2 regions of the Streptomyces sp. NPDC059456 genome follow, and region 1 is predicted to be linked to the other one. Evidence: riboswitches for the same ligand, from Rfam matches in the RefSeq annotation. Region 1 holds a riboswitch; the other holds the start of a gene.
The links. A riboswitch is a leader RNA that binds a small molecule or an ion and turns the genes downstream of it on or off. The one in region 1 is predicted to bind thiamine pyrophosphate.
Positions count from the first base shown of each region.

Region 2: linked by a shared signal. The riboswitch ahead of ACFXA3_RS11450 (thiamine ABC transporter substrate binding subunit) and the one ahead of thiC (phosphomethylpyrimidine synthase ThiC) in region 1 are both predicted to bind thiamine pyrophosphate.

Region 1 covers NZ_JBHYVA010000094.1:7,427-12,434, reverse strand. Annotated here, with positions in the region: gene thiC (phosphomethylpyrimidine synthase ThiC) at 1-1,590, opposite strand, end outside; TPP riboswitch at 1,585-1,728, opposite strand; gene ACFXA3_RS11615 (YibE/F family protein) at 1,810-3,234, shown strand; gene ACFXA3_RS11610 (SsgA family sporulation/cell division regulator) at 3,285-3,734, opposite strand; gene ACFXA3_RS11605 (IclR family transcriptional regulator) at 3,832-4,578, opposite strand; gene ACFXA3_RS11600 (DUF5326 family protein) at 4,848-5,008, opposite strand, start outside.
Region 2 covers NZ_JBHYVA010000092.1:11,004-16,011, reverse strand. Annotated here, with positions in the region: gene rlmN (23S rRNA (adenine(2503)-C(2))-methyltransferase RlmN) at 1-1,050, shown strand, start outside; TPP riboswitch at 1,109-1,218, shown strand; gene ACFXA3_RS11450 (thiamine ABC transporter substrate binding subunit) at 1,303-2,400, shown strand; gene ACFXA3_RS11445 (ABC transporter permease) at 2,460-4,076, shown strand; gene ACFXA3_RS11440 (ABC transporter ATP-binding protein) at 4,076-5,008, shown strand, end outside.

The sequences.
Region 1 (5,008 bases):
GAGCGTCTCGTCGTGGAACTCGCGGGCCGTGTCCGGGTCGAGGGCCAGGTTGAACTGGTCCTCCCAGCGGAACTCGAACCGCGCGTCCGACAGGGCGTCGTCCCACTCCTGGGCGCCCGGGTGGCCCTTGGCCAGGTCCGCCGCGTGAGCGGCGATCTTGTAGGTGATGACGCCGGTCTTCACGTCGTCGCGGTTGGGCAGGCCTAGGTGCTCCTTCGGCGTGACGTAGCAGAGCATCGCGGTGCCCCACCAGGCGATCATCGCGGCGCCGATGCCGGAGGTGATGTGGTCGTACGCCGGGGCGACGTCCGTGGTCAGCGGGCCGAGCGTGTAGAACGGCGCCTCCTCGCAGATCTCCTGCTGGAGGTCGATGTTCTCCTTGATCTTGTGCATCGGGACGTGCCCGGGGCCCTCGATCATGGTCTGCACGTTGTGCCGCTTGGCGATCGTGTTCAGCTCGCCCAGGGTCTTCAGCTCGGCGAACTGCGCGGCGTCGTTGGCGTCCGCGATCGAGCCGGGACGCAGGCCGTCGCCCAGCGAGTACGTGACGTCGTACGTCGCGAGGATCTCGCAGAGCTCCTCGAAGTTCGTGTAGAGGAAGTTCTCCTTGTGGTGCGCCAGGCACCAGGCGGCCATGATCGAGCCGCCGCGCGAGACGATGCCGGTCTTGCGGCGGGCGGTCAGCGGCACGTACGGCAGCAGCACGCCGGCGTGGACCGTCATGTAGTCCACGCCCTGCTCGGCCTGCTCGATGACCGTGTCCTTGTAGATCTCCCAGGTCAGGTCCTCGGCGCGGCCGTCGACCTTCTCCAGTGCCTGGTAGAGCGGCACGGTGCCGATCGGCACGGGGGAGTTGCGCAGCACCCACTCGCGGGTGGTGTGGATGTTGCGGCCCGTCGAGAGGTCCATGACCGTGTCGGCGCCCCACTTGGTCGCCCAGGTCATCTTGTCGACCTCTTCCTCGATGGAGGAAGTGACGGCGGAGTTGCCGATGTTGGCGTTGACCTTCACCAGGAACCGCTTACCGATGATCATCGGCTCGATCTCCGGGTGGTTCACGTTCGCCGGAAGCACCGCGCGACCTGCGGCGATCTCCTCGCGCACGACCTCGGGGGAGACGTTCTCGCGGATCGCGACGTACTCCATCTCCGGGGTGATCTCACCACGGCGGGCGTACGCGAGCTGCGTGACCGCGGCGCCGCCGCGGCCACGACGGGGCTGGCGCGGGCGGCCCGGGAAGACCGCGTCGAGGTTCTTGAGGCCACCGCGCGGCGAGGTGTGCTTGATGCCGTCGTCCTCGGGACGCACGGGGCGGCCGGCGTACTCCTCGGTGTCGCCGCGGCCGATGATCCAGTTCTCGCGCAGCGGCGCCAGCCCGCGCCGCACGTCGGTCTCGATCTGCGGGTCGGTGTACGGCCCGGACGTGTCGTAGAGCGTCACGTCCTTGCCGTTGGTGAGGTGGACCTGGCGGACCGGCACCCGGATGTCGGGGCGGGAGCCCGCCACATAGCCCTTGTGCCAGCCCGGCTGGCGCTCGGTGCCGTCGGCGTCCTGGCTGACGGCAGGCGTGCGTGCATCCTGAATGGTCATGAGACCTGATCTCCCTACGCCGGCATTACCCGGTAACAGGTTCGGCGGTCGACGCAGCCTCTTCCCGTCCGCATGTGTGCTGCGTACGGTGATCAGCGCCCTCTCAGCCCGGTGCTCCGAGCTCCCGCGTTGTGCAAAGGTGCCCCCACGCTAGCGTCATCTGTGGCGTGCTGAACAGTGGGCCCCCTCAACTCTTGCGATGATCGGCCGGTGACGTCCATGCCGCAGCCCCCCACCACGCCCACCCAGCCCACGGGTCACGACGACCACGCGCACACGGGCCACGGACATGACCACGGTCCCGCTCAGGCGCACTCCCCCGGGCATGACCACGCTCCCGCCCAGGGGCACTCCCACGGCCACTCGCACGGCCACGGGCCGGCGGCTCCCGTCTCGAAGCACCTGCGCAAGGTCATCGCGGCGGTGCTGATCCCCTTCGCCGCCGCCGTCTTCGTCGGCCTGGTGGTGCTCTGGCCGGGTGGCGCCCCCGCCCACGAGCGCTCCGGGGTGGGCTTCGACAGGCAGACCCAGCAGGGCCGGGTGGTCGCGCTCGAACAGGTCGACTGCAAGTCGGTGAACGCCTCGCAGGTGCCGCCCACGAGCAACCCCACCGCCCCCGAGGGCCGCGAGGCCAAGGCCGCGCAGACCGGCGAGTGCAAGAAGGCCACGATCGAGGTCGGCACCGGATCCGACAAGGGCCGCACCTTCTTCGAGATCGTCCAGCCGGGCGCGCCGCGGCAGTTGAAGGACGGCCAGGAGGTGGTCGTCGCGTACGCGCCGGACGCGCCGCGGGACCTGCAGTACTCCGTGGTCGACGTGAACCGCAAGCTGCCCCTGGCCGTGCTGGCCGGCATCTTCGCGGTGGCGGTGGTCGTCGTCGGCCGGATGCGCGGCCTGTTCGCGCTGATCGCGCTGGTCGTCAGCTTCGGCGTGCTGACCCTGTTCATCCTCCCGGCGATCCTGCAGGGCTCCAACCCGCTGGTCGTCGCCGTCGTCGGCGCGAGCGCCATCATGCTCATCGCGCTCTACATGTGCCACGGCCTGAGCGCCCGCACATCCGTCGCCGTCCTGGGCACGCTCGTCTCGCTGCTGTTGATCGGCCTGCTCGGAACCGTCTTCGTCGACTGGGCGTTCCTCAGCGGCAACACCGACGACAACACCGGCCTGATCCACGGGCTCTACCCGGACATCGACATGAGCGGTCTGCTGCTTGCAGGCGTGATCATCGGATCGCTCGGCGTGCTCGACGACGTAACGGTCACACAGACGTCGGCGGTCTGGGAACTCCACCAGGCCGACTCGACGATGGGCCCCCGCGCCCTGTACCGCGCGGCCATCCGCATCGGCCGTGACCACATCGCCTCGGTGGTCAACACCCTGGTCCTGGCCTACGCGGGCGCCGCGCTTCCCCTGCTGCTGCTGTTCTCGATCGCGAACAGCAGCATGGGTTCGGTGGCCAACAGCGAGCTGGTGGCGGAGGAGATCGTACGGACCCTCGTCGGGTCGATCGGCCTGGTGGCCTCGGTGCCGGTGACCACGGCGCTCGCCGCGCTGGTGGTATCGGCCGACCGGCCGGGATCCCCGGCCGCGGCGGGGGCCTCGGGGCCGGTCCGCGGAGGCCGGGGGCGGCGGCGCAAGCGCTGAGCGACCCGGGTGGCTCGGGGGCCCGGGGCGGCTCGGCTCGGCCGGTCCGCTCAGCCCGCGTTCTGCTCGTTCTGCCGCGCCTCGGCCAGGATCCGGTCCAGTGCCTCGTCGAGGTTCTCCTCGAAGTCGCCGAGGTTGCGCTCCTGACCGAGCGGAACAAGCCGGTCGGTGCGGTCGAGGAACGCGACGAGAGGCGCCGCGCCGGCACGGAACAGCGCCCGGTCGGAACCGACCTGGAGCCTGATGTGGACGTCGGACAGCTCGTCGGGATCGGTGGGGGCGATGTGCACATCGCCGTCACCGCACGGCTTGTTGATCCCGTCGAGGAGGAGTTCGCGGCCGAACGCCCAGGTCACGGGCGCGTCTCCGGGAAGGTGGAAGGTCAGCCGCACTGCGTAGGGGTCACGGGTGTCGTACCGGAGTTCCACCGGGATCCGGAACGAGAGCTCCTCGGAAACGAGGAAGCTCATCATGACCTCTGCCTGTACCGACTCGCGCATGGACTACCCCGCTGTAGTGGAAGTGGCCAGGAATGATCCCCCAGGGCCCTCTTGACAAGGGTGGTGGAAGCGCTTGCAGATCACAAGGAGTGAGTTTTCAGATACTGATAGAGAACGAGAGGGTGCTCAACAGCGCGCCTACTTCACTCCGTAGCCGATTGACCACATAAAGCAATCGTTCCTCCTGGTGCAAAGGGAGGGAAATCGCCATGGTTGCGGCGGTATCGCCTGCAGTGATGGGGATGGCGGCACAGACCGTGCCCAGCGCATATTCCTGACGCTCCGTAACCGGCTCCATGCGTCCGAGAGAGCCGATCCGGGTTTCCAGGGCACGCTGGTCCCTGACGGTGTACTGGGTGACCGCCTCGACGGGGTGCCGGTCGTAATAGTCCCTGCGCGTCTTCTCGTCGAGCTGGGCCAGCAGGCACTGCCCGATGGCGTGCGCGTGGCCGGTCGCACGGAAATCGGCCCACTCCTCGACCGCGGGGCTGGCCGGAGTGTCCGAGACGCCGACGAGCTCGATCTCACCCGCGCGGAAGACCGCGAAGTAGACGGGGGCCCCGACCGCGTCGCGGAAGTGCGCGAGGGAGTCGAGGATCATGCTGCGACGTTTCTGCTGTAGTCCGCCACCCGCCAGCCGCCCGGCGGCGGCGCCGAGCAGGAACACTCCGCCCTCGCGCCGCAGATAGCCCTCGTGGGTGAGGGTGCGCAGCAGGTGGTACGCGGTGGGGAGCGGCAGTCCGGCCTCGCGCGCCAGTTGTTTGGCCGGGGCCCCCTCCCGGTGGGAACCCGCTGCTTCGAGCAGCCTCAACGCGCGCTGCACCGAACCGATCAGCGTCGGCACACCGGCATTGTGAACCGAAGACAAAGCTCACCCCCAGGCGTGGCGGCGGGCCTGGGGAGGGCCCGCCCGGCGGGGGCCGCCCCCGCACAGGCCGCGGTTCCTGGGGGTGGTACTCGGTCGGAACTGGAGAAAACCGCATGTCAGGGCGGCACCACCGGCGTCCGGCGCCCAGGGGACGGCACAGATTGCGACTCTATCCGCCGATTCCCGCCACATGGGCGGTATGCCGTCCCACGTTCCCCCGCCCGGGTTACCGCCGGGATTGACGCCTACCAGCCGCCGGAGGAGGACTTCGAACCGCTGCCGGTGAACTTCTTGACGACGAAGACCAGACCGCCGACGAGCGCGACGAAGAGCAGCAGCTTGAAGACGAACGAGATCAGTGCACCCAGGATGCTGGTGATGACGCCACCGAAGACGAACAGCACCA
Region 2 (5,008 bases), on a different contig from region 1:
CGGCACCTTGCCGACCTCACGCCCGAGGAACGCCGGGAAGCCGTGGCCGCGATCGGTGAGAAGCCGTTCCGCGCCAAGCAGCTCTCGCAGCACTACTTCGCCCGGTACGCGCACGACCCGGCCGAGTGGACCGACATTCCGGCGGCCTCCCGGGAGAAGCTCCGGGAGGAGCTGCTGCCCGAGCTGATGAACGTCATCCGGCACATCTCGTGCGACGACGACACCACCCGCAAGACCCTGTGGAAGCTGCACGACGGCACGCTCGTCGAGTCCGTGCTGATGCGCTACCCCGACCGGGTCACCATGTGCATCTCCTCGCAGGCCGGCTGCGGCATGAACTGCCCGTTCTGCGCCACCGGCCAGGCGGGCCTGGACCGCAACCTGTCCACCGCCGAGATCGTCCACCAGATCGTCGACGGCATGCGCGCGCTGCGCGACGGCGAGGTCCCCGGCGGACCGGCCCGGCTGTCCAACATCGTCTTCATGGGCATGGGCGAGCCCCTCGCCAACTACAAGCGGGTCGTCGGCGCCATCCGCCGCCTCACCGACCCCGAGCCCGACGGCCTGGGCCTGTCGCAGCGCGGCATCACCGTCTCCACCGTCGGCCTGGTCCCGGCGATGCTGCGGTTCGCCGACGAGGGCTTCAAGTGCCGCCTCGCGGTCTCGCTGCACGCCCCCGACGACGAGCTGCGCGACACCCTCGTCCCCGTGAACACCCGCTGGAAGGTCCGCGAGGTCCTCGACGCGGCCTGGGAGTACGCCGAGAAGTCCGGCCGCCGGATCTCCATCGAGTACGCCCTGATCCGCGACATCAACGACCAGGCCTGGCGCGGCGACCTCCTCGGCCGCCTCCTCAAGGGCAAGCGCGTCCACGTCAACCTGATCCCGCTGAACCCGACGCCGGGCTCCAAGTGGACCGCTTCGCGCCCCGAGGACGAGAAGGCCTTCGTGGAGGCCATCGCCCGCCACGGCGTGCCGGTGACCGTCCGTGACACCCGGGGCCAGGAGATCGACGGTGCCTGCGGCCAGCTGGCGGCCTCGGAGCGCTAGCCTGCGGTTTTCGCGGGACGGATTCGGCCACGGGGTACCCTGTGGCCGAACCAATTGCATATTCCGACAGGGGAGCGCCACAGCGCTGAGAGTGCGGTAACCGTCATCCGCAGACCCTCTGAACCTCGCCCCGGTCATTCGGGGTAGGAAGTTCGGTCATCACTCAAGCTGTTGCGCCCTGCCCGGCGACCGCTCGCGCTGAGCGCCGGGCAGGGCCGCGTCTTCTCCTGGTCATCCCAGGAGGAATGTTCCGTGAGCACCACCAGGAAGATCGCGGGTGCGGCGCTGGCCGCAGCCGTCGGCGTGAGCACGCTGGCCGCGTGCGGCGGCGCCAAGAAGGACGAGGGCTCCGCCGCGAGCGGGTCCCCGAAGTCCAAGACCGTCACGCTGGTCTCCCACGACTCCTTCAACGTGACCGACACGGTCCTCAAGGAGTTCGAGCAGCAGAGCGGCTACACCGTCAAGGTCCTGAAGTCCGGGGACGCGGGCGCCGCCCTCAACCAGGAGATCCTCACCAAGGGCTCCCCGCGCGGCGACGTCTTCTTCGGCGTGGACAACACGCTGCTCTCGCGCGCCCTCGACAACGGCATCTTCACGCCGTACGAGGTCAAGGGCCTGGCCGACGTGAAGCCCGAGTACGTGCTCGACCAGCAGCACCGGGTCACCCCCATCGACTCCGGCGACATCTGCGTCAACTACGACAAGGCGTACTTCGCCGACAAGAAGATCGCCCCGCCGCAGACGCTCGACGACCTGATCAAGCCGGAGTACAAGAACCTGCTGGTCACCGAGAACGCGGCGACGTCCTCGCCGGGCCTCGGCTTCCTCCTCGCCTCCGTCGGCAAGTACGGCGACGAGGGCTGGAAGGACTACTGGACCAAGCTCAAGGCCAACGGCGTCGAGGTCGTCGACGGCTGGGAGCAGGCCTACAACGAGCGCTTCTCGGGATCCGCGGGCGGCAAGAAGGCCAAGGGCGACCGCCCGCTGGTCGTCTCCTACGCCTCCAGCCCGCCGGCCGAGGTCCTCTACGGCGAGCCGCAGCCGGCCGAGGCCCCCACGGGCGTCTCCACCGGAACCTGCTTCCGCCAGGTCGAGTTCGCGGGCCTGCTCAAGGGCGCGAAGAACGAGGAGGGCGGCAAGGCGCTCCTCGACTTCCTGGTGGGCAAGAAGTTCCAGGAGGACATGCCGCTCCAGATGTTCGTGAACCCGGTGACCAAGGACGCGCAGCTGCCGGAGCTGTTCACGAAGCACGGCGTGGTCATCGAGAAGCCGGAGACCGTCGCTCCGGAGACCATCGCCAAGAACCGTGAGCAGTGGGTCAAGGCATGGTCCTCGCTCGTCGTGAAGTAGGACGCGAGAGCACTCCCGTGAAGGAGGGCGTGCGCGCCACGGCCGTCAGGCTCGCCCTGATGGCCGTGCCGCTCGCCTTCTTCGCGCTGTTCTTCGCCTACCCCGTGGCCGCGATCGTCGGCCGCGGGATCAAGACCGACGAGGGCTGGCAGTTCGGCCGGATCGGCGAGGTGCTGACCCGGCCGGACATCGCCGACGTGCTCTGGTTCACCACCTGGCAGGCGTGCGCGTCCACGGCGCTCACGCTGCTGATCGCACTCCCCGGCGCGTACGTCTTCGCGCGCTTCGAGTTCCCCGGCAAGCAGCTGCTGCGGGCGGTGGTCACGGTCCCGTTCGTGCTGCCGACCGTGGTGGTCGGCACCGCCTTCCTGGCGCTGGTCGGGCGGGGCGGAGTGCTGGACGAGCTGTGGGGCGTCCGGCTGGACACCACCGTGTGGGCGATCCTGCTCGCGCACGTCTTCTTCAACTACGCCGTCGTCGTACGGACGGTCGGCGGGCTCTGGGCGCAGCTGGACCCGCGCCAGGAGGAGGCCGCCCGGGTGCTGGGCGCCGGGCGGTTCGCCGCCTGGCGGCGGGTGACGCTGCCCGCGCTCGGCCCGGCGGTGGCCGCGGCCGCGCTGATGGTGTTCCTGTTCACGTTCACCTCCTTCGGCGTCGTGCAGATCCTCGGCGGACCCTCGTACGCCACCCTGGAGGTGGAGGTCTACCGGCAGACCGCACAGCTGCTGGACCTGTCGACGGCCGCCGTCCTGACGATGGTGCAGTTCGTCGCGGTCGGCCTGATCCTCGCCGTCCACGCCTGGACCGTGCGCCGGCGCGAGGGCGCCCTGCGGCTCGTGGACCCGGCGCGGACCGCGCACCGGCCGAGCGGGCCGGGGCAGCGCGCCCTGCTCGGCGGGGTGCTGCTCACGGTGGCGCTGCTGATCGTGGCCCCGCTGCTGGTCCTGGTGGAGCGCTCCCTCGACGCGCCCGGCGGCTACGGGTTCGGCTTCTACCGGGCGCTCCAGGACGCGGGCGCGGGCGGCGGAACGTTTCTGGTGCCCCCGCTGGAGGCCATCTGGAACTCGCTGCAGTACGCGCTCGCCGCCACCGCCATCGCCCTGCTGATCGGGGGGCTCGCGGCCGCGGCACTGACCCGGCGCGGGGGCCGCTTCGTGCGCGGGTTCGACGCGCTGCTGATGCTTCCGCTCGGGGTGTCGGCGGTGACCGTCGGCTTCGGGTTCCTGATCACCCTGGACGAGCCGCCGCTGGACCTGCGGACCTCGTGGATCCTGGTGCCGCTCGCGCAGGCGCTGGTGGGCGTGCCGTTCGTCGTACGGACCATGCTGCCGGTGCTGCGCGCGGTGGACGGGCGGCTGCGCGAGGCCGCCGCCGTGCTCGGGGCGTCCCCGCTGCGGGCCTGGCGGGAGGTGGACCTGCCGCTGGTGCGGCGGGCGCTGCTGATCGCCGCGGGGTTCGCCTTCGCCGTCTCGCTCGGGGAGTTCGGCGCGACGGTGTTCATCGCCCGGCCCGACCGCCCGACGCTGCCGGTGGCCGTCGCCCGGCTGCTGGGGCGCGCCGGCGAGATGAACTACGGGCAGGCCATGGCCCTGAGCACGATTCTGATGCTGGTGTGCGCGGCGGCCCTGTTGCTGCTGGAGCGGCTGCGCCCCGACAAGACCTCGGGAGAGTTCTGATGACGTTGCTCGAACTGGCCGGGGTGTCGGTCCGCTTCGGCGAGCGTGCCGTCGTCGACGCGGTGGACCTGGAGGTGGCCGAGCACGAGGTCGTCTGTGTGCTCGGGCCGAGCGGCAGCGGAAAGTCCACGCTGCTGCGGGTGGTGGCCGGGCTCCAGCCGGTCTCGGCCGGACGGGTCCTGCTGGGCGGGGCCGATCAGGCGCGGGTGCCCGTGCACCGGCGCGGGGTCGGCCTGATGTTCCAGGACCACCAGCTGTTCCCGCACCGGGACGTGGCCGGGAACGTCGCTTTCGGGCTGCGCGTACGGGGTTCTGCCCGGGGTGCGTACGAGGCGCAGGTCGCGCAGTTGCTGGACCTGGTCGGGCTCCCCGGGGCCCAGGGCCGCTCGGTGGCCTCGCTGTCGGGCGGTGAGCAGCAGCGGGTCGCGCTGGCCCGGGCCCTGGCCCCCTCGCCGCGGCTGCTGATGCTGGACGAGCCGCTGGGCCAGCTGGACCGGGGATTGCGCGAGCGGCTGGTGGTGGAGCTGCGGGAGCTGTTCTCCCGGCTCGGGACCACGGTCCTGGCCGTCACCCACGACCAGGGCGAGGCCTTCGCCCTGGCCGACCGGGTGGTGGTGATGCGGGACGGGCGGATCGCGCAGGCCGGGACCCCGCTGGAGGTCTGGCAGCGGCCGGCCTCGGAGTTCGTGGCGCGCTTCCTCGGCTTCGAGAACGTGATCCCGGCGACCGTGGCGGGAGGGGCCGCGGCGACGGCATGGGGCAAGGTGCCGGTGCCGGCCGGGTCCCCCGAGGGCGAACGGAGCATCCTGATCCGGCCGGCGGGCGTGGTGCTCGCGGCGGCCGGTCTGGGCTGTGAGGTGCTGGCCCGCACCTTCCGCGGCACGCACGTGGCGCTGCGGCTGCGGCCGGAGGCCGGTCCCGTGCTGGAGGCC